4 regions of the Streptomyces sp. NPDC056738 genome follow, and region 4 is predicted to be linked to each of the others. Evidence: riboswitches for the same ligand, from Rfam matches in the RefSeq annotation. Region 4 holds a riboswitch; each other region holds the start of a gene.
The links. A riboswitch is a leader RNA that binds a small molecule or an ion and turns the genes downstream of it on or off. The one in region 4 is predicted to bind cobalamin.
Positions count from the first base shown of each region.

Region 1 (5,846 bases), on a different contig from region 4:
CGGAGGCCTCGTACGAGGCGAGCATGATCCGCTCGGCGATCCGGGTGGACAGCGCGCGGGCCTCGGGCGAGTCGAACGGGATCCGCAGCTTGAAGAAGACGTCCTGCAGGCCCATCGCGCCGAGACCGACCGGACGCCACTTGGCGTTGGAGCGGCCCGCCTGCTCGGTGGGGTAGAAGTTGATGTCCACCACGCGGTCGAGGAAGGTCACCGCGGTGCGCACGGTCTCGTCGAGCCGCTCCCAGTCGATGTCACCGCCGGTCACGAACGCGCCGAGGTTGACCGAGCCCAGGTTGCAGACCGCCGTCTCCCCGTCGTCCGTGACCTCCAGGATCTCGGTGCACAGGTTCGAGGAGTGGACCGTGTGGCCCGGCTCCGCCGTCTGGTTGGCGGTCCGGTTGGCGGCGTCCTTGAAGGTCATCCAGCCGTTGCCGGTCTGCGCGAGGGTGCGCATCATGCGGCCGTAGAGGTCGCGGGCCGGGATGGTCTTCCGGGCGAGCCCGGCCTCCTCGGCCTTGCGGTAGGCCGCGTCGAACTCGTCGCCCCACAGGTCGACCAGTTCCGGCACGTCGGCGGGGGAGAACAGCGACCAGACGCCGTCCTCGTTCACCCGGCGCATGAACTCGTCCGGGATCCAGTGCGCGAGGTTCAGGTTGTGCGTACGCCGGGCGTCCTCACCGGTGTTGTCGCGCAGCTCCAGGAACTCCTCGATGTCGGAGTGCCAGGTCTCCAGGTAGACCGCGGCCGCTCCCTTGCGCCGGCCGCCCTGGTTCACCGCGGCGACCGAGGCGTCGAGCGTCTTCAGGAACGGGACGATGCCGTTGGAGTGCCCGTTGGTGCCGCGGATCAGCGAACCGCGGCTGCGGATGCGGGAGTAGGACAGTCCGATGCCGCCCGCGTGCTTCGACAGCCGCGCCACCTGGTGGTAGCGGTCGTAGATGGAGTCCAGCTCGTCCAGCGGCGAGTCGAGGAGGTAGCAGGACGACATCTGGGGGTGCCGCGTACCGGAGTTGAAGAGCGTGGGGGAGGAGGGGAGGTAGTCGAGGCGGCTCATGAGCCGGTAGAGCGCGGCGACTTCCTCCACGGAGCGGACGGTGTCGTCCTCCGCGAGACCGGAGGCCACCCGCAGCATGAAGTGCTGGGGCCTCTCGACGACCTTGCGGGTGATCGGGTGCCGGAGCAGATAGCGGCTGTGCAGCGTGCGCAGCCCGAAGTAGCCGAACCGGTCGTCGCCCTCGGCGTCGATCAGCGCGTCGAGGCGGTCCGTGTGCAGCCGCACGAACGCGGCCGTACGGTCGGCGATCAGGCCCTCGTGGTGGCCGACGGCGACCGACTCGGAGAAGGTGGTGACGCCCTGGGAGGCGGCCTCGGCGGCGATGGTGATCGCGAGCAGCCGGGCGGCCAGCCGGGAGTAGGCGGGGTCCTCGGAGATGAGACCCGCGGCCGCCTCGGTGGCCAGTTCGCGCAGCTCGGCCTCGTCGGCGCGGGCGGACCGGCCGCGCAGCGCCGCCGCGGCGACCCGGCCGGGGTCGGCGTCGGGGAGGTCGGCGGTCAGATCCGTCAGGGTCCGCAGCAGCGCGGTCCCGGGACCGTCGGTCTCCACCGGGGCCTGCTGCGCGGTCACTGAAGCCGGATCGGCTGGCGCGATGGTCACGTGGGGCTCTCCTCGCTCGGCACGGGGCCTTACGGGGGGCACGGGGCACACGGGAGCGCTTTCGGGCAGCAGCGCTCCGCGTCCACCGGCCCATTCCGCGAGGCCCGGACGTCGTCGGCACCCGGGCCGGTCGGCCGGGGCGCGCTGTCGGCAGGTCCTCGGACTGACGCGAGTACGGGCACACGCAGACGCGAACACGCACAAGTACACCGTTGCGGGACAGTTCCGGATTCGCACCGGATTCCCCTGCGGCGACAGCGACCATGAGCATACATCTTGTGCCGGGCTTCGGGACTACCCCCACATGTTGTGTCCGCTCGATGTCCGAGAGCGCTACGGAGCGTGCTGGAGCGTCAACTCGTAAGTGAGCAGCCGGATGTCGTCGAGCTCCGGGAAGGGGTTCCAGTCGCGCTCCGGAGTGCGGGTGAAGCCGATGCGCTCGTAGAGCCGGTGGGCGCTGTGCATCGTGCGCTGGGTGGACAGCACGAGGCGCGCGCAGCCCTCCAGGGCCCGTGCCCGCGCCACGCAGGCGCGCACGAGGGCCTCGCCCGCGCCCCGGCCGCGCGCCTCCCGCGCGACCGCCAGCATCCGGATCTCGGCCTCCCCCTCGTGCGCCGAGTCGGCCATGGGGCTGCCGTCCGCCGCGAACGTGACACTGCCGAGCACCCGGTCCCCCTCGGCGGCCACCAGCACCTCGGCGACGGCCGCGCGCCCCGCGACGTCCCGCAGCCTCGTGAGGTACGCGTCGCTCTCCCCGAAGTCGAGCAGCCCGTCCCCGAGATAGGCCCGGGCCGCGATCTCGCCGATGACGGGGTACTCCTCGGGCCGCGCCGGCCGGATGACGATGTCCATGCGGGCGAGTGTGCCCGACCGGCACGGCGACGGGCCGCCGGTTTTTCACCGGTGGCCCGTCGTTCACGACTGTCCCGGCACCGGCCGGTGGGCCGGTCCCGTCCCGGAGCTCGCCTAGTGGGTCGCGTCCGCCGTGGCCGGCGGGAGTTCCGTCTCGACGCCCGGATCGCCGGAGTCGGCCGTGTAGTCCCCGGGCGAGGTCTCGTCCACGCCCTCCGGGGCCTTGAGCGCCCTGAGGACGAAGGTCAGGACGACGGCCACGGCCACGTTCAGGACGAACGCCGTCAGACCGATGTAGCCGATCTCCCCGATGCCGGGGATCTCCTTCGAACTGCCGCCGAAGTGCTTCTGCGTCGGGGAGGCCACGCCGTAGGCGGCGATCGTGCCGTAGAGCATCCCGACCGCCCAGCCGCCCAGCAGCGCCCAGCGGTGGAACCAGCGGGTGAACAGACCGCCGACCAGCGACGGGAAGGTCTGCAGGATCCAGATGCCGCCCAGCAACTGGAAGTTGATCGCGACGGTCTTGTCCATGGTCAGGACGAAGACCAGCGCGCCCACCTTCACCAGCAGCGAGACCAGCTTGGAGACCCGGGTCTCCTGGCGCGGGGTCGCGGCCGGGTTGAAGAAGTCCTTGTAGATGTTGCGGGTGAAGAGATTCGCGGCAGCGATCGACATGATGGCCGCCGGGACGAGCGCGCCGATGCCGATGGCGGCGAAGGCGACGCCCGCGAACCAGTCGGGGAACATGTTCTCGAAGAGCTGGGGGATGGCGAGCTGGCCGTTGGTGACCTTCACGCCCGCCGCGATCGCCATGAACCCGAGCAGGGCGAGCAGGCCCAGCATCAGCGAGTACAGCGGCAGGATCGTGGTGTTGCGGCGGATCACCTCCCGGCTGCGGCCGGACAGCGTCGCGGTGACCGAGTGCGGATACATGAACAGGGCCAGCGCCGAGCCGAGCGCGAGGGTGGCGTACGTCCACTGGCCCGCCTCGGCGGGGACGACCCCGCCGGCGCCCGCGGCCGTGTACTTGGCGCCCGCCGCCTTGAAGATCTCGTCGAAGCCGCCCAGCTTGATCGGGATGTAGATGATCGCCACCGCGATCACGATGTAGATCAGGGTGTCCTTCACGAACGCGATCAGCGCGGGTGCCCGCAGCCCCGAGGAGTAGGTGTACGCGGCCAGCACGCCGAAGGCGATGAGCAGCGGCAGGTCCTTGACGAACCAGTTGGTGCTGTCGCCGCCGCCCACGCCCATCACGTCCAGGACGGCCTGGATGCCGACCAGTTGGAGCGCGATGTACGGCATGGTGGCGAGGATGCCGGTGACGGCCACGGCGAGGGACAGGCCCTTGGAGCCGAAGCGGCCGCGCACGAAGTCCGAGGTCGTCACATAGCCGTGGCGGTGGGAGACCGACCACAGGCGGGGCAGGAAGGTGAAGATCAGCGGATAGACCAGGATCGTGTACGGCACCGCGAAGAATCCGGCCGCGCCCGCCGCGTAGACCGCCGCCGGCACCGCGACGAAGGTGTACGCCGTGTAGAGGTCGCCGCCGAGCAGGAACCAGGTCACCCAGGTGCCGAAGGACCGTCCGCCCAGGCCCCATTCGTCGAGGGTGTGCTCGTCGGCGGCCCTGCGCCAGCGTGCCGCCAGGAAGCCCATGACCGTGACGGCCAGGAAGAAGAAGATGAAGACGCCGAGAGCGACGCCGTTCACACCGTCGTTCATGCTTCCGCCCCCTCCTTCACGGAGGTGCGGGCCCGCTGGTCACGCTTCCACAACTGGTAGGCGATCACCGTCAGCAGGGTGGAGAGGGGTACCCACAGCAGTTGGTACCAGTAGAAGAACGGGACACCGATGAACGCCGGGTCGGTCTTTGTGTAGGAGCCGACCCACAGCATCGCCACGAAGGGCGCGAGCAGACAGAGGGCGATCACCACTCGTACCGGTGTCACCACGGGTGGTTTCACTTCGGGCAGGTCTGACATCGGGCGACTCCGTCCCCTCATCGATCACCTGGGTAACGCGCAGGCAATCTAGGGGACGGTCCGGCTTTAGGGAACACCGCAGCACGGACGGTGTGTGGAGGGTTCGTGTCGGGCACGGGGGTGTGTCCCGTGCCCGTGGACGGCTCCCGGTCGCTCAGTCCTGCGGGCGCTTGAGGCGGGCGACGAACTTGTACCGGTCGCCCCGGTACACCGAGCGCACCCATTCCACCGGCTCGCCCTGCCGGTCGAGCGAGTGGCGGGAGAGCATCAGCATGGGCAGGCCCACGTCGGTGCCGAGCAGTCCGGCCTCGCGCGGGGTGGCCAGCGAGGTCTCGATGGTCTCCTCGGCCTCGGCGAGGTGGACGTCGTACACCTCGGCCAGGGCGGTGTAGAGAGAGGTGTACTTGACCAGCGACCTGCGCAGGGCGGGGAAACGCTTGGCGGAGAGGTGGGTCGTCTCGATGGCCATGGGCTCGCCGCTGGCGAGGCGCAGCCGCTCGATGCGCAGCACCCGGCCGCCGGCGGTGATGTCGAGCAGGCCGGCCAGGGCGTCGTCCGCCGTGATGTAGCCGATGTCCAGGAGCTGCGAGGTCGGTTCGAGTCCCTGGGCGCGCATGTCCTCGGTGTACGAGGTCAGTTGGAGCGCCTGGGAGACCTTCGGCTTGGCGACGAAGGTGCCCTTGCCCTGGATGCGTTCGAGGCGCCCTTCGACGACCAGCTCCTGAAGGGCCTGCCGCACCGTGGTGCGCGAGGTGTCGAACTCGGCGGCGAGGGTGCGCTCCGGCGGTACCGGCGTACCGGGCGGCAGCGTCTCCGTCATGTCGAGCAGGTGCTTCTTGAGGCGGTAGTACTTGGGCACGCGCGCGGTACGGATGGGCGCCCCACCCTCGTTCTCCGCACTGCTGACGTCGGTGCTCATGCTCTGCCTTCCCGGCTCCGGATGCCGAAGCGACCGCCATGTCGTCGGCCACGGCTCACATCGTGGCACGGCTCGTCGTGCGGGTGTTCCCCGCACGCTCCGTGATCCCCTCTATATACCGTCGGCGTACCTGTTGGTCTAGTCCATCGCGAGGGGACGGTGCCGTCGAACTCGGTGCGGACCGGCCGGAAGTGGTTCCTTCGCAGGCCGCGAACGGGTCCGTAATTTGTGCCGCTTGGCTACTTAAAGGTCCTTGCATATGTAGGTCCCATAACGGCCGACTGGACGGGCTTACACACCCTTGACACCCCCCTAGGTCTAGGCCAAGCTCCCGGTACTGGTCTACACCATTGGTCCAGTCCCGGCCCCACGGGCGGTACACGGCGTATGTCACCGCGGGGAGCAGGGGGGTTTGTGGCATCCCTGAGGAGGGTGG
Region 1 is NZ_JBHTZF010000007.1:219,337-225,182, reverse strand. It holds gene ACFRIC_RS20360 (ribonucleoside-diphosphate reductase subunit alpha) at 1-1,654, opposite strand, end outside; cobalamin riboswitch at 1,786-1,935, opposite strand; gene ACFRIC_RS20355 (GNAT family N-acetyltransferase) at 1,988-2,506, opposite strand; gene mctP (monocarboxylate uptake permease MctP) at 2,621-4,231, opposite strand; gene ACFRIC_RS20345 (DUF3311 domain-containing protein) at 4,228-4,491, opposite strand; gene ACFRIC_RS20340 (GntR family transcriptional regulator) at 4,646-5,410, opposite strand.
Region 1: another riboswitch for cobalamin. It lies ahead of ACFRIC_RS20360 (ribonucleoside-diphosphate reductase subunit alpha); the one in region 4 lies ahead of ACFRIC_RS22155 ((2Fe-2S) ferredoxin domain-containing protein).

Region 2 (5,846 bases), on a different contig from region 4:
GGAGGAACTGACCGCGCGGGCCGTTCGATCGCGGGACGGGTGTGGTGGGTACGGTGGTTCGGAGGCCGTGGTGACCCGCGCGGCCGGGACGTGGAAGGAACCACCGAGATCATGCGCGTCATCGTGACCCGTCGCCCTGCGCAGGCGTTCGGATGAGCGGCTCCCAGGCATCCGGCCCCGAGGCGTCCGGCCCCCAGGCTTCCGGCGTGGAGGAATCCGTCCTGCTGCGCACCGAAGGACGCGTCGGCCGCATCACCCTCAACCGGCCCAGGGCGCTGAACGCCCTGAACCACGCGATGGTGCGGCGGATCGACCGGGCGCTCACCGCCTGGGAACACGACCCCGCCGTCGAGACCGTCGTCATCACCGGGGCCGGGGAGCGCGGCCTGTGCGCGGGCGGCGACATCCGGGTCGTCCACGACGACGCGCGCGACGCGGACGGCACCGCGTCGGCCGCCTTCTGGCGCGACGAGTACCACCTCAACGCCCGCATTGCCCGCTACCCCAAGCCGTACGTGGCGGTCATGGACGGCATCGTCATGGGCGGCGGCGTCGGGATCTCCGCCCACGGCGGCGTGCGGATCGTCACCGAGCGCTCGCGCGTGGCCATGCCCGAGACCGGCATCGGTTTCGTCCCCGACGTCGGCGGCACCCGTCTGCTCGCCCTCGCCCCGGGCGAACTCGGCACCCATCTCGCCCTGACGGGCGCCTCGATCGGCGCCGGGGACGCGCTGCTGTGCGGCCTCGCCGACCACTTCCTGCCGGCCTCCTCGCTCCAGGGGTTCGTGTCCGACCTCGCCGACCGGCCCGTGGCCGAGGCCGTGGCCGCTCACGCCCGGCCCGCCCCGCCGGCCGAACTCGCCGAGCGGCGCGGGTGGATCGACGCCTGCTACGACGCCGGCTCGGTCGAGGAGATCGTCCGGCGGCTGCTCGCGACCGACGACCCGGCCGCGAAGGAGACGGCGGAGATCCTGCTCGGCAACTCGCCCACCGCTCTGAAGGTCACGCTGGCCTCCCTGCGCCGCGCCCGGCGGCTCGGATCGCTGGAGCGTGTTCTCGACCAGGAGTACCGCGTCTCCTGTGCCGCCCTGTCCGCCCCCGACCTGGTGGAGGGCGTCCGGGCCCAGATCATCGACAAGGACCGCCGGCCGCGCTGGTTCCCGGCCACACTCGCCGAGGTCACCGACGCCGACGTCGAGCGCTTCTTCACGCCGCTGGGCGAGCGTGAACTCGGGCTGTCCGAGGGCGAGTCCGGCACGGGTGCGGGGGCGGAAGAAGGCTGAGGACGGGCGTGTCACCTGGGACGAGAGGAAGATCACCCCGGTCGGCGCGGTCTTGGCCAGGTACGCGCCACGCGGTACGGTCGGTCCGATATCGATGACGTCAAGACGGAAGCCGGTGCAAATCCGGCACGGTCGCGCCACTGTGAACGAGCCGTCCCGGCCACGCCGGGACCTCGTGAGTCAGACCCGTAGGCGGCATCCTGTGCACCACCGAGATGGGACGCGAACTCCCGAGGAGGTCCTGCCATGGCGCAGACCGTCGCTCCGCCGACAGCCACCACCCCCGCTCTCCCCGCCAAGCTGCCGATCGGCGCGATCGTCCCCTGGGCGGCCTTCTTCGGCATCCTGATGCTGGTCCTGCTGTACTTCGTCGGCGCCGAACAGGGCGCCACCTCCGTCGTCTCCGGCGAGGACGTCCACGAGTGGGTGCACGACGCCCGCCACCTGCTCGGCTTCCCCTGCCACTGACGCGAGGAAGAGCACTCGTCATGAACTCCGCAACGGTAAGAAACCTCCTCGTACGCGGCATGCTCGCAGGCCTCGCGGCCGGTGTACTGGCCCTGGTCGTCGCCTACTTGCTCGGTGAACCGAGCGTCGACAGCGCCATCGGCTTCGAGGAGGCGCACTCCCACGCGCACGGGCACGAGGTCGAACTCGTCTCCCGCAGCCTCCAGTCCACCGCGGGCCTGGCCACCGGTGTCCTGGTCTACGGCGTCTCCTTCGGCGGCATCGCGGCGCTCGCCTACTGCTTCGCCCTCGGCCGTGTGGGCCGCTTCGGCCCGCGCGCGACCGCGCTCCTGCTGTCCGGGACCGCGCTCCTCGCCGTGTACGTCGTGCCGTTCCTGAAGTACCCGGCCAACCCGCCGTCGGTCGGCGACCCCGACACCATCGGCAAGCGGACCGCCCTGTACTTCCTGATGATGGTCCTCAGCGTGCTGCTGGCCGTCGCCGCCACCATCCTCGGCAAGCGCCTGGCTCCCGCTCTGGGCGCCTGGTACGCCACCGTCGTCGCGGTGGCCGCGTTCGCCGTGGTGATCGGCCTGGCCTACGCGTTCCTGCCCGCCGTCAACGAGGTCCCCACGGACTTCCCGGCCACGCTGCTGTGGCGCTTCAGGCTCTCCGCCCTGGCCATCCAGACCGTCCTGTGGGGCGGATTCGGCCTGGCCTTCGGCGAGTTGGCCGAACGCATGCTCAACCCCAAGCCCGCGAAGGTACCTTCCGGGCACTCGGTCCCGGCCGCGAGCTGACCGGTCCGGAATGCGAGAGAGCCCCTCGGATGTTCCGAGGGGCTCTCTCGCGTCAGGGCCCTGGAGACATGCCCGAGGCCGGTCTCATCGACGGCCGGCTTCCTGCCGGAGCGCCTCCGCCTCCGGGCCGGGCCCGGCGTCTCGGCGTTCCCGGACCTGTGCGTAGGCCATGAGGCCGAGCAGGACGGCGAGCAGCACGGCCGACGAGCCCGCGGTGCCCAGGTCGAGACCTCCCTTGGCGAGCGGTTTGGTGAGGAAGTCGCCCGCGGTGGCGCCCAGCGGCCGGGTGAGGACGAAGGCGATCCAGAACAGCAGGGCGTTCGACACCGTCGGCACCTTCATCAGCGCGACGAGCACCGCCAGTACGCCGGTGACGAGCAGCGCCCCGCCCAGGTAGCCGAGGCCGGAGCTGTCGGAGAGGAAGTCCCCCATCGACGTACCGAGGGTGTTGGAGACGAGGATCGCCGACCAGAACAGAGCCTCGCCGCGGAAGGTGACGATGTCCCGGATCTGAAAGGTCATCCCGCTCAGTTTCCAGGCGAGGAAGATCGCCAGGAGGAGCGAGACGAGGATCGCCGCTCCCTCGGGGTAGCCCAGACCGAGGCCCTGTGGGCCCCAGCCGAGCGAGGAGGCGCCGCCCGAGAGGTACTTGGCGCTGGCATCGCGGTTCATGAAGTCCGACATCGTGGTGCCGGCCATGCTGGTCGACAGGATCACGGTCCAGTAGAAGAACGGGTTGTACCGGCGGGACCTGAGCTGGACGACCAGCGTCACGACGAAGAGCAGGAACAGCACGATCGTGGTCACGAAGTAGCCGAGCTTGAGGGTCTGGGCGAACAGATCACCCGCCGTCTCACCCAGGGTCGTCGCGGCGATCTTCATGATCCAGAAGGCCAGCGTCACCTCGGGCAGCTTCTTCATCACCGATTTCGTCGTCAAAGGGGTGCTCCTGCGGTGTGTGGGGGATTCGATCTCGGTCGAACCTTGACAAGGTCGACCTGAACGCGTCCTGAACGTGCGCGGCAGGCGTATTGACGTACCGCGCCCGCGGTGATCCCACTCTGGTTCTCGGCACCATCTGTACCTCGCTCGGTAGCGACGCCCGCCCGGCTCGAAGACCCGTGGGGAGCACAGGAGGGCCCAAGAGCGGGAGCACCGGAAGGTTTCCGGTGCTCCTGTGTACGGTGGCCACGCGTGCCGTGTTCATGGCCGGACCGCCGCAACGCCCGCATGGACAGGGCTGGTTGTGGACCGTGCGCGCGGCCGACCGACACCGCTGCGGTCGGCCCGCGCACGCGGCTTCGAGCGGTGGCCGGGCTCCGACCTGCCCCGCCACCGCCGTCCGACTCAGCGGCTTTCGCCGCCGAACACCTTGAGAATGCGCTCCGCCGCGAGCGTGGCCGTCAACTCGCCCTCCCGGACCTGGCGTTCGAGGTCGGGGGCCACCTCCCGTACGGCCCGATCGGCGTGCAGGCGGCCGAGCAGTTCGTCCCGGACCATCGTCCAGGTCCAGTCCACCTGCTGGTCACGGCGCTTCTCGGCGAGGCGGCCGGTCGAGTCGAGCAGCGTCCGGTGCTGCTCCAGGCGGTCCCAGACAGTGTCCAGACCGGCCGACTCACGGGCGCTGCAACTCAGCACCGGCGGCGTCCAGACGGCGTCCTTGCCGTGCATCAGCCGCAGCGCGCCCGCCAGTTCACGTGCCGCCGACTGCGCGTCCCGCTGGTGCGGGCCGTCCGCCTTGTTGACGGCGATCACGTCCGCCAGCTCCAGGACACCCTTCTTGATGCCCTGCAACTGGTCCCCGGTACGTGCCAGCGTCAGCAGGAGGAAGGAGTCGACCATGTTCGCGACCGCGGTCTCGGACTGGCCGACGCCGACCGTCTCCACCAGCACCACGTCGTAGCCGGCCGCCTCCATCACCACGATCGACTCGCGGGTCGCCTTCGCCACCCCGCCGAGCGTCCCGGCCGTGGGGGAGGGGCGGATGAACGCGGCCGGGTCCACGGCCAGGCGCTCCATACGGGTCTTGTCACCGAGGATCGAGCCGCCCGTACGGGTGGAGGACGGGTCGACGGCGAGGACCGCGACCCGGAAGCCGAGCGAGGTCAGCATCGTGCCGAACGCGTCGATGAACGTCGACTTGCCCACGCCCGGCACCCCGCTGACGCCGATGCGCCGGGCCTTCCCGCTGTACGGGAGCAGCTCGGTCAGCAACTCCTGCGCCAGCGCGCGGTGCTGGGGCCGGGTGGACTCGACGAGCGTGATGGCGCGGGCGACCAGCGCCCGCTTCCCGTCGAGCACACCCTTGACATAGGTGTCGAGTGGGATCACAGGTCGTGCCCGAGGTCGGCAGAGAGCCGCTGGACGAGGTCGTACGCCGCGTCCGGGATCACCGTCCCGGGCGGGAAGACCGCCGCCGCGCCCATCTCCAGCAGCGTCGGCACGTCCTGCGGCGGGATGACCCCGCCGACCACGATCATGATGTCCTCCCGGCCCTCCGCCGCCAGTTCCTCGCGCAGCGCCGGTACGAGGGTGAGGTGCCCGGCGGCCAGCGACGAGACGCCCACGATGTGCACGTCCGCCTCCACCGCCTGACGGGCGACCTCACCCGGCGTCTGGAACAGCGGGCCGACGTCGACGTCGAAGCCCAGGTCGGCGAAGGCGGTCGCGATCACCTTCTGGCCGCGGTCGTGACCGTCCTGGCCCATCTTGGCGACCAGGATGCGCGGGCGCCGGCCCTCGGCCTCCTCGAACGCGTCCACCAGCACCCGGGTACGGTCCACGGACGGGGACTCCCCTGCCTCGTTGCGGTACACCCCGGAGATCGTACGGATCTGGCCGGCGTGCCGCCCGTACACCTTCTCCAGGGCGTCGGAGATCTCGCCGACGGTGGCCTTCGCGCGGGCCGCGCGCACCGCCAGCTCCAGCAGGTTGCCCTCACCGGCCGCCGCCCGCGTCAGGTCCTCCAGCGCCTCCTGGACCGCCCGGCCGTCACGCTCGGCCCGCAGCCGGCGCAGCTTCTCGATCTGCTGCGCGCGCACGGAGGAGTTGTCGACCTTGAGCACGTCGATCTGCTCGTCGGTCTCCACGCGGTACTTGTTGACGCCGATGACCGGCTGGCGGCCGGAGTCGATGCGGGCCTGCGTGCGGGCCGCCGCCTCCTCGATCCGGAGCTTCGGGATGCCGGCGTCGATGGCCTGCGCCATGCCGCCCGCGGCCTCGACCTCCTCGATGTGCTGCCAGGCCCGGCGGGCGAGGTCGTACGTCAGCTTCTCCACGTACGCGCTGCCGCCCCACGGGTCGATGACCCGGGTCG
Region 2 is NZ_JBHTZF010000001.1:690,873-696,718, reverse strand. It holds gene ACFRIC_RS02830 (enoyl-CoA hydratase/isomerase family protein) at 153-1,283, shown strand; cobalamin riboswitch at 1,344-1,489, shown strand; gene ACFRIC_RS02825 (CbtB-domain containing protein) at 1,530-1,751, shown strand; gene ACFRIC_RS02820 (CbtA family protein) at 1,772-2,530, shown strand; gene ACFRIC_RS02815 (hypothetical protein) at 2,615-3,469, opposite strand; gene meaB (methylmalonyl Co-A mutase-associated GTPase MeaB) at 3,878-4,861, opposite strand; gene scpA (methylmalonyl-CoA mutase) at 4,858-5,846, opposite strand, start outside.
Region 2: another riboswitch for cobalamin. It lies ahead of ACFRIC_RS02825 (CbtB-domain containing protein); the one in region 4 lies ahead of ACFRIC_RS22155 ((2Fe-2S) ferredoxin domain-containing protein).

Region 3 (5,846 bases), on a different contig from region 4:
TGCTGGCCTACAACTGCTCGCCGTCCTTCAACTGGAAGGCCGCTCTGGACGATGACCAGATCGCCAAGTTCCAGCGGGAACTCGGGGCCATGGGCTATCGCTTCCAGTTCATCACCCTGGCCGGCTTCCACTCCCTGAACCACGGCATGTTCGACCTCGCGCGTGGCTACGCCGAGCACGGGATGACTGCTTACGTCGACCTCCAGGAAAGGGAGTTCGCCGCCCAGGAGCACGGGTTCACCGCCGTCAGGCACCAACGCGAGGTCGGTACCGGCTACTTCGACCTGGTCTCCACCGCCGTCAACCCGGCGTCCTCCACCACCGCTCTGGCCGGGTCCACGGAGGAAGAGCAGTTCCACTAGAACGTGTGGCCTCCCCCGCCCGCTCCCGACCGAGTGGGGATCGTACGGCCTCCCCCGTCCGCTCCCCACTCCCCCCTTCCGTCTGGAGAACCCGATGTCCACCACCACCCTGACCCACCGCGTCCGCGTGCTCGCGGCGCCGGGCGACCGGCACGACGAGATCCTCACGCCCGCCGCCCTGGACTTCGTCGGCAGCCTCGCCGCCGCGTTCGGCGAGCGCAGGCGGGAGTTGCTGAAGGAACGCAGACGCCAGTCCCTGCGCATCGCGGCCGGCTCCCCGCTCGACTTCCCCATCGTCACCTCGGGCGTCCGTGCCGACCCCTCCTGGCGCGTGGCGCCCGCGGCACCTGGCCTGACCGACCGCCGGGTCGAGATCACCGGACCGCCGGAACGTCGTATGGCGGTCAACGCCCTCAACTCCGGTGCCCGGGTGTGGATGGCGGACTTCGAGGACGCCACCGCCCCCACCTGGGCGAACATCATCGGCGGCCAGCTCACCCTGCTCGACGCGATCGAGCGCCGCATCGACTTCACCGCCGAGGACGGCAGGGAGTACCGACTTGCCGACCGGGAAAGGCTCGCCACCATCGTCGTCCGGCCGCGCGGCTGGCATCTCACCGAGGACCACCTGGAGTTCGACGGCGGACCGGTGCCCGCAGCCCTCGTCGACTTCGGGCTCTACTTCTTCCACTGCGCGCGGCGTCAGATCGACGCCGGGCACGGACCCTACTTCTACCTGCCAAAGCTGGAGAACCGGTACGAGGCACGGCTGTGGAACGACGTCTTCCTCACCGCGCAGGAACTGCTGGGCATCCCCCGGGGCACGATCCGGGCCACGGTCCTCATCGAGACGATCACCGCGGCCTTCGAGATGGAGGAGATCCTCTACGAGCTGCGCGAGCACAGCTCCGGCCTCAACGCGGGCCGGTGGGACTACCTGTTCAGCCTGATCAAGACCCTCGGGCATCGCACCGACTTCCTCCTCCCCGACCGGGCGAAGGTCACCATGACCGCGCCTTTCATGCGGGCATACACCGAACTGCTCGTGCGCACCTGTCACAAGCGCGGCGCCCACGCCATCGGCGGCATGGCGGCCCAGGTGCCGAGCAAGGACCCGGCCACCCACGAGGCGGCGCTCGCCACGGTACGGCTGGACAAGGAGCGCGAGGCGGAGGACGGGTTCGACGGGTCCTGGGTCGCCCATCCCGGGCTCGTCCCGGTGTGCCGTGAGGTGTTCGACGGTGTCCTGGGGGACCGGCCCGACCAGACCGACCGGACGCGGGACGACGTGGACGTCCGGGCCGCGGACCTGCTGTCGGTGCGCCGGATCACCGGACCGCCCACGCCGGAGGGCGTGCGCACCAACATCGCTGTCGCGTTGCGGTACTTCGCCGCCTGGATGCGGGGTCAGGGAGCGGTCGCCCTGTACGGCCTCATGGAGGACGCGGCGACCGCCGAGATCGCCCGCGTGCAGATCTGGCAGTGGCTGCGACACCGGGTGATCGACCGGCTGGGCGTGGTCGACATCCTCGACGAGGAACTCGCCGCGCTCGGATCCGAGTACCCGTGGGCGGACCTCGACGCCGTGCGCGCACTCTTCGAACGCACCGCCCTCAGCGGCGAGTTGCCTCTCTTCTTCACCCCGGACGCCTACTCCGGGCACCTCGTGCGGCACGCGGAGCCCCGATCGTGAGCGCCGGCTTCCGGCGCGTGGGCGTGGTCGGGGGCGGCCGGATGGGCGCGGGCATCGCCGAGGTCTGCGCGCGGGCCGGACTGGACACGGTGGTCTGCGAAGCCGACGCGACAGCCGCCCGCGCAGCCCGCGAACGAGTGGCCTCCTCTCTCGAACGGGCCGTACGCCGAGGCAAGTTGGAGCCACAGGCAGCGCGGGACGCCCTCGCCCGCATCGTCTTCACGGGCACTCTGGACGACCTGGCCGACCGGCAGCTCGTCGTCGAGGCGGTCATCGAGAACGCCGACGCCAAGACCGAGGTGTTCGCCGCCCTCGACAAGACCGTCGAGGATCCGGGTGCGGTGTTCGCGACGAACACCTCCTCCTTGCCGGTGATGCGGCTCGGGATGGCCACGAGCCGTGCCGACCGCGTGGTGGGACTGCACTTCTTCAACCCGGTGCCGGTGCTGCCGCTGGTGGAGGTCGTGGCCTCGCTGCACACCTCGCCGGAGACCGTGACCGCGGTGGAGGACTTCGCCACGGGCACGCTCGGCAAGACGGTGATCCGCTCACGGGACCGAGCCGGCTTCGTCGTCAACGCCCTGCTGATCCCGTACGTACTGGCGGCCGTCCGGATGGCGGAGTCGGGCTTCGCCACGGCGGCCGACATCGACACCGGCATGGAGCTGGGCTGCGCCCATCCGATGGGCCCGCTCAAGCTCGCGGACCTGATCGGCCTGGACACCGTCGCCTCGATCGCGGAATCGCTCTACGACGAGTTCAGGGAACCCCTCTACGCCCCGCCCCCGCTGCTCCAGCGCATGGTCGAGGCGGGACTGCTGGGCCGGAAGACCGGACGGGGATTCCACACCTACGGCCAGGCGACAGCCTGAACATCCTGCCCCGACCGGGCCGAGGGCCGGACCGCACTGCCGACCGAGGGAGCCGGCGGACGCCTCACGGGGGGAGGGCGACGGGAAGCGTGGGGGCGGCGCTTCCCGTCGTCACCGCGCCCGTGTCCCCGTCACCATCCGAATGCCGGACGGGGTCGGCCGCGCGGGCGGATTGCCCTAGGGTGGGCGGTGCAGCTGGTTCGCCCCGTCCGCCAGGCGGGATGCGTCGTAAGAGGGAACCCGGTGGGAATCCGGGACTGCCCCGCAGCGGTGAGCGGGAACGACCGCCGTCATACGCACTGGGTCCGACGAACCGGGCCTGGGAAGCGACGGCCAGTAGGTGTCTCGTATCGCTCGTACGAAGTGTGTACGAGGAGACGTGCCCGTGAGTCCGAAGACCTGCCCGTTGCCCGCGCGCGAAAGGACTCGTGCGCGGATGTCCCGGTGACCTCGTGGGCGGGTCGGCGTACATATCGGACGGAAGATCGCGCCGTGCCGCGCGAGGTCGGTTCCGCCCGGTCCGTCACCCCTTCGCGCTCGCGTCCCGTCACCGGGATCCCAGGGAGATATCTCGCGAAGGAGATTTCCGTGACAGCGAAGTCCGCGACCGCGGCAGCACGGGCCACCGTGTACGGCTACCCCCGCCAGGGACCCGACCGGGAACTGAAGAAGGCGATCGAGGGCTACTGGAAGGGCCGCGTCACCGCCGACGCCCTCCACCGCGCCGCCGCCGACCTCCGCGCCGCGAACTGGCGCCGGCTCACCGAAGCCGGTGTCGACGAGGTCCCGACCGGCGACTTCTCGTACTACGACCACGTCCTCGACACCACCGTCATGGTCGGCGCGATCCCCGCCCGCCATCGGGCCGCCCTGGAGGCGGACGCCCTGGAGGGCTACTTCGCCATGGCGCGCGGTACGCAGGATGTCGCACCGCTGGAGATGACCAAGTGGTTCGACACCAACTACCACTATCTGGTGCCCGAGTTGGGCCCTGACGTGGTCTTCACGGCCGACTCCACCCGGCAGGTCGCCCACCTGAAGGAAGCGCTCGCCCTCGGACTGGACGCCCGTCCGGTCCTGGTCGGGCCGGTCACCTACCTGCTGCTCGCCAAACCCGCCCCGGGCGTGCCCGCGGACTTCGAACCGCTCACGCTGCTGGACCGCCTGCTGCCGGTGTACGCCGAGGTCCTCGCCGACCTGCGCGCGGCCGGAGCCGAGTGGGTCCAGTTGGACGAGCCCGCCCTCGTTCAGGACCGCACCCGGGCCGAACTGGACGCCGCCGCCCACGCCTACCACGCGCTCGGCAGCCTGACCGACCGGCCCAAACTCCTGGTCGCCTCGTACCTCGACCGGCTCGGCGAGGCCCTGCCGGTGCTGGCCAAGGCCCCCGTCGACGGGCTCGCCCTGGACTTCACCGACGCCGCGGCGGCCAACCTCGAGGCCCTCGCGGCCGTGGGCGGTCTGCCCGGCAAGCGACTCATCGCGGGTGTCGTGAACGGCCGCAACATCTGGATCAACGACCTGGCCAAGTCCCTCGCCACCCTCGGCACCCTGCTGGGTCTCGCCGACCAGGTCGACGTGTCGGCGTCGTGTTCCCTCCTCCACGTCCCGCTCGACACGACCGCCGAGCAGGACATCGACCCCCAGATCCTGCGCTGGCTCGCCTTCGCCCGCCAGAAGTCCACCGAGATCGCCACCCTCGCCCAGGGCCTGCGCCTCGGCACCGACGCGATCGCGGGCGAACTCGCCGCGAACCGCGCCGACTTGGCCTCGCGCGTGAACTCACCGATCACACACGACCCCGCCGTCCGGGCCCGCATCACGGCCGTCACGGACGCCGACGGCCGCCGCTCACAGCCCTATGCCCGGCGGGCACCGGCTCAACGAGCCCGTCTCGGCCTTCCCCTGCTGCCGACCACCACGATCGGCTCCTTCCCGCAGACCGGCGAACTGCGCACCGCCCGCGCCGACCTGCGGACGGGACGCATCGACGCGGCAGGCTACGAGGAGCGCATCCGGGCCGAGATCCAGGAGGTCATCGCCTTCCAGGAGAAGACCGGCCTGGACGTCCTGGTGCACGGCGAGCCCGAACGCAACGACATGGTCCAGTACTTCGCCGAGCAGATGACGGGATACCTGGCCACGCGGCACGGTTGGGTGCAGTCCTACGGAACTCGCTACGTCCGTCCGCCGATCCTGGCCGGGGACATCTCCCGCCCCGGACCGATGACCGTGCGCTGGACGACGTACGCCCAGTCGCTCACCTCCCGGCCGGTGAAGGGCATGCTCACCGGCCCGGTCACCATGCTCGCCTGGTCCTTCGTCCGCGACGACCAGCCCCTCGGCGACACCGCCCGACAGGTCGCCCTCGCCCTGCGGGACGAGGTCGACGACCTGGAGACGGCCGGGACTTCGGTGATCCAGGTGGACGAGCCCGCCTTGCGCGAGACGCTGCCACTGCGGGCCGCCGACCGCCCAGCGTACCTCGCGTGGGCGACCGAGGCGTTCCGGCTGACCACCGGAGGCGTACGGCCGGACACCCAGATCCACACCCACATGTGCTACGCCGAGTTCGGGGACATCGTCCAGGCCATCGACGACCTCGACGCCGACGTCATCAGCCTCGAAGCCGCCCGCTCGCACATGCAGGTCGCGCGCGAGCTCGCCGCGCACGGCTATCCGCGTGAGGCCGGGCCCGGCGTGTACGACATCCACTCGCCGCGGGTACCCAGTGCGCAGGAGGCCGCCGCGCTCCTGCGGACCGGGCTCGAGGCCATTCCCGCCGAGCGGTTGTGGGTCAACCCCGACTGCGGCCTGAAGACCCGCGGTTGGCCGGAGACCCGCGCCTCTCTGGAGAACCTGGTCGCCGCCGCCCGCGAGGTTCGCGAGGAACTCTCCGCCCGCTAGCCAGAGGCCCCA
Region 3 is NZ_JBHTZF010000001.1:479,132-484,977, forward strand. It holds gene aceA (isocitrate lyase) at 1-362, shown strand, start outside; gene aceB (malate synthase A) at 457-2,055, shown strand; gene ACFRIC_RS01945 (3-hydroxybutyryl-CoA dehydrogenase) at 2,052-2,927, shown strand; cobalamin riboswitch at 3,107-3,349, shown strand; gene metE (5-methyltetrahydropteroyltriglutamate--homocysteine S-methyltransferase) at 3,516-5,834, shown strand.
Region 3: another riboswitch for cobalamin. It lies ahead of metE (5-methyltetrahydropteroyltriglutamate--homocysteine S-methyltransferase); the one in region 4 lies ahead of ACFRIC_RS22155 ((2Fe-2S) ferredoxin domain-containing protein).

Region 4 (5,846 bases):
CGGGTGAGTACGGCCAGCCGGTCGCGTATCTGGTCGAGGCCGACGAGTTGCTCCACCCCGGGATGGCTGGTGGCCGGGCGGAGCTCGGCGTACTCGGAGATGAGCTGGGCCGCGGCGGCCCGGGAGGATTCGAGGCGCTGCTGCTGGGCCGCCAACTGGGCCTGCTGGCGGCCCATCAGGATCTCCATGCCGATGTCCGGGGAGACGGCCCGGAGCCGGCCGGCGTCCCCCGCGGCCGGGCGCACCAGGGCCAGCTCGCTCAACGTGTCGAGGGCGTCGCGCACCTCGTCCCCGGACAGTCCCACGGTGTCGGCGAGGGCCGCGACACCGGCTGCCGGACTTCTGAGCATGGCGCGGTACACCGTCTCCGCGGCCGTATCGAGTCCAAGTGCGGTCAGCATCCGGTTCCCCCCAGTTTCCACAGACCCTCCCCTGTCCCACGATGATCTTCGCAGAGGACCGGGGATCGCCACAGGGGGAAGGACCAAACCGGCCAAGGCCTCAACTGGCCATCACGCGAGCCGACTTGTCGGCGCATCGCGTTGAGATTCTGGACCGCATGTACCTGGTCCACACATATCTGGAACTGCCGTACGGCGACGAGCCGCCACCGAACATCAGAACTCTGGTGCGAGCGGCGATCGTGCCCCGCGACGGTGTCGAGCACGTCGCCGTGCACACCGTCTCGGCGGTCGAACTCACCCTTGGCTTCTACCTGTTGGCGGACACGCTGGAGGAGGCGGAGGAACGAGCGGTGCGGGCCACCCGCCGACTGCTCCGCGTCGTACCGCAGTTGGCCGGGGCGCGGCCGACCGGTGCCGGGGTGCCGTTGATGCCCCTGGCCTTCGAGCCGCAGCCGGTGGACTGAAACGGCCTGCCTGGACGCATCGGTCCAAGGCCGCTTCCGTCCATCCGTGAACCCTTTCCTCTGGCCTGAGCTGCGACGAACCTATGAGTCACCGGCCGAGGAGAGCGCCACCGCGGGGCGCGACACCAGGCCGGACACCGCATCTCGTCCCGGAAGGAACGGAAACAGCCATGCTTCGTACCCGCATCGCCAAGGCCGCCGCGGTCACCTCCCTCGTCGTCGCCGCGGCTCTCGCCGCGCCGGTGGTCACGCACCGGTCCACGGCGGACGCGGTTCCGGCCTCCTCCGTTCTCGCCTCCGACGCCGGCTGGCAGGTCGCTCCGGCAGACGCCGGCTGGCAGGTCGCTCCGACGGACGCCGGCTGGCAGTAGCCCGCCCGCCGCGTACGGCTGCGGCTCGCCGCTGCCGCGGCCCGTCGGCCCGTCAGTCCGCCAGTCCGCCAGTCCGCCAGTCCGAAAAGGGCGGTGCCCCCTCGTGGCGAGGGGCACCGCCCTTTTCGGCGTGGGCCGGAGCAGGGCAGACGTCTCCCAGGGCGCGCGAACGCCTCGAAGGCCCCGCCGGGGATCGGCGGGGCCTTCGAGGCGTCAAGTGGGGTGTCAGGCAATCTTCTTGTAGCGCAGGGCGACGTAGTCCGAGGCCGGGTGGCCGCTGATGTCACCGCTGTTGATGTTCGCGGTCGAGTAGTTCATGTCCGTGGCCGGGCTGCTCTCGGAGTAGTAGTAGAAGGTGCCCGCGTCCTGGTTCTTCCAGCCCGCGAAGATGACGGCGTGCTCGGAGTAGTCGTTCAGCGCGTCGCCGGGCAGGAGGGCGGTCTTGCTGATCTGCGTGCTCGCGCTGGGCAGCGTCTCGGTCGTCAGCGAGGTGGTGAGGTGCCAGGCCATGGAGACGAAGCCGGAGCAGTCGGTGCGGTAGGAGTGGTCGCCGTCGACGTCCACGGCGGAGGCGCCCTGGTCGTACTGGACGTTGCGGTTGTACCAGTTCTTGGCCCGGTCCATGACCTCGCTGCGGTAGATGGTGCCGCCCTGGACGGACTTCGGCGGCGCCGCCGGCACGTAGGCGCAGTTGTTGGCGTAGGCCGACAACAGGCTCTGGGTCCAGCCGGAGGCGTCCACCGGGTCGTCGGAGTGGTACGTGATGTCGCCGCCGTCACCGTCGGTCGGGTCGGCGTCGGAGTACCAGTACATGCCGCCGTTGGTGCGGCCGTAGTAGAGGCCGCCGCCCGGCGAGGAGAGCGAGTCGACCGCCGACCACCCGCTCGCCTTGAGGACGGAGAGGTCCCAGTCGTCCACTCCGTTGATCTTGTAGCTGAGCAGCCGGCCGTCGGCGGTCGAGGCGACGATGCGGTCGTCGCCCGCGGCGGCGAGCGTCTTGAGGACGAAGCCGGTGTCGATCACGACGTGCTGGCCTATGTGCTCCGAGCCCGCCGGCTTGGGCTGGGAGACGACGTACTGGTGGAGCTGGCCGTCGACGGTCCCGTAGAGGTGGCCGGCTCCGTCGTAGACCATCTTGTCGAAGGTCCAGCCGCCGTCCCAGATCTTGACGACTCCCGCGACCCCGAGGGAGGTGTTGTTGGTCTGGATGTCGACGCGGTAGAGGTCGCCGGTGGTCGACGTGACCAGGACCGTGTTGAAGTTGAGCGTCGCCATCGCCTTGGGCGTGAAGCCGAGGTTCGGGCCGATGAGCGTCTTGACGCGGTTGCCGGTGTCCGGCGCGATCTGCGTGTACGTCAGCCGGCCGTCCGAGAGCGTGCCGTACATCGACACGTCCCCGGAGCAGGACGCGACGGCGTGTGCTGCGCCGGCGGTGGTGGCCACCATGCCGAGGGACATCGCGCCGACGGCGGCGACGGCTGCGGTGGTACGGCGGACGGCGTGGCTGAACTTCATGATCTCTCCTGCGGCGTGGAAGTCGTACGGGCGAAGGCACGTCACCGACCGCCCGGCTGCCCTGCAGGTGCAGCCGTGGAGGTCGTCCCGGGCGGGTCGCCCGGTGGCAAGAACTACTTTCGCCGCAGGTCAGGCGGGGTGGAAGAGAGATCGACTGGACGCAAACGGCCTTGGCCCGTTGCGTCCTGACACGGCGTCAAAATGCCCCGGGGCGTCGCATTCGGCGCCCCGGGGCGGGTCGGCCGGCCCCTGCGTGCGCAGGCTCAGGAGTCGGCCGGGCGCCCCGGCGGGGTGAAGGTGTACAGGTCGAGGATGTCCGGCGGCGGAGCGACGCCCGGACCGCCGGCGCGTACCCAGGTCACGATGTCCTCGGTCGCTTCGGGGTCGTTGACGAGTCCGAGCCAGACGGGCCGCGCGCCGGCCGCCCGGCCCGCCGCGGACGGCTGTACGACGACGACGTTGGCCTGGTCGCACACGTCGAGGCACTCGGAGACGCGCACCGGTACCTCGGCGCGCAGCCGCGCGGTCTGTGCGGCGTGGTCCACCCCGGTCACTTTGGGACTGCCGCAGCAGCAGTCCCGGCACACGACGACCCGGCACGGCACGGGTCCGCGCACCGCCGCGGACTCCCCCGACATCTCTTCCGCCGGCGTCTTGGGCACAGCGCACCACTCCCCTCCCGGGGAGATCCGCCCCGGTGTCGATCGAGGAGGCGACCGCGTGAGTCTCCTGGCTCCCGGATCCCCGAGCGCTCCGCCTTCCCACCCCGGTCGGGGCAGTGGCATGCCGGAGCGCGCTCACCGGTCACAGTGGCGGGACCGCGCCGGATTCACACCGGCTTCCTCGTTCCGCCGTCGCCCTATGTCGCCGGTCATCATGTCATCCGCCGATGTCGGTGTCCGTTCGCCGCCAGCGTCCCGCGGCCGCGGCGGCTGGGATGGGTTCATGACTTCTCAGACCCTTCAGACCTCTCAGACCTCTCAGCGAGACATGGACGGCAAGGTGGCCCTCGTGACCGGCGGGAGCCGGGGCATCGGGGCCGCGACGGCATTGCGGCTGGCCCGCGAGGGCGCGGACGTGGCCATCACCTATGTGAGCGGCAAGGAGGCCGCGGAGGACGTCGTACGGGGTGTCGAGGCGCTCGGGCGCAGGGGGTTGGCCCTGCGCGCGGACGCCTCCGACGCGACGGAGTCCGGCACGGTCGCGGACCGGGTCGTCGCGGAGTTCGGGCGGCTCGACGTCCTCGTCAACAACGCGGGGGTGGGGGTCCTGGGTCCGCTGGAGTCCCTGACCCCGGCGGACGTGGACCGGGTGCTCGACGTGAACGTCCGGGGCGTCTTCCTGGCCTCCCGGTCGGCCGCGCCGCATCTCGGGGACGGCGGGCGGATCGTCACGATCGGCAGTTGCATGGCCAAGCGCGTGCCCGGTCCGGGAGGGACGCTCTACGCGATGAGCAAGTCCGCGCTGGTCGGCCTGACCAAGGCGCTGGCGCGGGAGCTCGGCGGCCGCGGGATCACCGCCAACATCGTCCATCCCGGTCCCGTCGACACCGACATGAACCCGGCGGACGGCCCGTACGCGCCGGGCCAGAGCGCGCTGACCGCCGTGGGCCGCTTCGGCACCGCCGACGAGGTCGCGTCGCTCGTCGCGTACCTGGCGGGGAGCGAGGCGGGATACGTCACGGGGGCGGAGTTCGCGGTGGACGGCGGACACGCGGCATGACGAGCGAGGATCCGATCGGGGGCGGCCCCGGCATGCGCTGAGCCCGCTCCTCCGGAAGGGGGAGCCCCTTCCGGAGGAGCGGAGTCCCCCGTGGTGTGCCCGGCTGCGGGCCGAACCGGGCCGCTCAGCCGCCCAGTTCCTGGTGGCGTGCCGTCAGGCGGGACGCGCCCTCCTCCGTCAGGGAGCCGAAGAGGCGCAGGCGGGAGATGCCGCCGTCCGGGAAGATGTCCACGCGCGCGTGCGTGGCGACGGCGGGTGCGGCGAGGGTGAAGCGGTGGTTGGTGTCGGGCTGGAGGCGGGTGCGGGGCAGGATCTCGGTCCACTCCCCCGCGTCCGGGCCGTCGCCGTCGCGCACCGAGACCGAGGCCCAGCCGGCGCTGTTGCCCTTCAGGTACGCCGTGTCGATCTCGAAGGCGCGGATCTCGGACCGGGCGACGAGCCGGTAGCGGATCCAGTCGTTGCCGTCGTCGCGTCGCCTGCGGGTCTCCCAGCCGTCGTCCATCTTGCGCGAACGGCCGGGCTGGATGGTGTTGGTGGCGGGTGAGTAGAAGAGGTCGGAGGCGTCCTCGACCTGTCCGCCGTTCTCCAGGGCGACCACGTCGAACGTGCCGAGGGCGGACAGCCAGCGCGGGTCGGGCACGACCTCGCCGTACACGCGCAGCCGGGCGATGCCCCCGTCGGGGTGCTGGTTGACCCGCAGGTGGGTGAAGCGCTGTTCGACCGAGACGGTGAATCCGTTGGCCGCGTGACCGCCGACCGGCGTGCGCGGTACCAGAGTCGTCCACTTCACCTCGTCCGCCAGGAGTTCCTCGGGGGAGGGCGAACCGGGCACGGAGGCGCCCTCGACCGACACCGCCTGCGGATAGTTGCCGCGGAAGTGGGCGGTGTCGACGACGATCCCGCGGATCACCCCGGGGGCACCGAGCCGTACCAGGGCCCAGTCGTGGTCCTCGGCGGTCGGCCACGGGTGCTCGGCGGAGGCGCCGCGGCGCCGCCGGGTCTCCCAGCCGTCCATGACCTTGCCCTTGTGGCCGAAGTGCTCGGGGTCGAACTCGGCGGCCCCGGCGACGAGAAGGTTCTCGCGCTGGGCGAAGAACTCGTCGTTGGCGGCGACGACGCCCGCGCCGAGCTGCCGGTCCGCCAGGTTGGCGTACCGGGTGAAGGGGAAGTCGGTGGTGCGGTAGTCCGCGTACGGGTCACCGCCTCCGTAGGGGTTCGCGTCTCCGGTGAAGCTCTGGGTCGCCGTCACGGTGATCAGGGGTTCCTTTCGCGAGTCGGCCGCCACGGGGCGGGGGAATCAGTTCGTACGGGTCAGCAGGTGACCCTTCGGATCGGTGAACTCGCCGTCGGCGAAGACGCGTTGGCCGCGC
Region 4 is NZ_JBHTZF010000008.1:126,179-132,024, forward strand. It holds gene ACFRIC_RS22135 (helix-turn-helix domain-containing protein) at 1-401, opposite strand, end outside; gene ACFRIC_RS22140 (hypothetical protein) at 560-868, shown strand; gene ACFRIC_RS22145 (hypothetical protein) at 1,039-1,239, shown strand; gene ACFRIC_RS22150 (tachylectin-related carbohydrate-binding protein) at 1,465-2,754, opposite strand; gene ACFRIC_RS22155 ((2Fe-2S) ferredoxin domain-containing protein) at 3,018-3,392, opposite strand; cobalamin riboswitch at 3,477-3,602, opposite strand; gene ACFRIC_RS22160 (3-oxoacyl-ACP reductase family protein) at 3,700-4,476, shown strand; gene alc (allantoicase) at 4,601-5,725, opposite strand; gene allB (allantoinase AllB) at 5,774-5,846, opposite strand, start outside.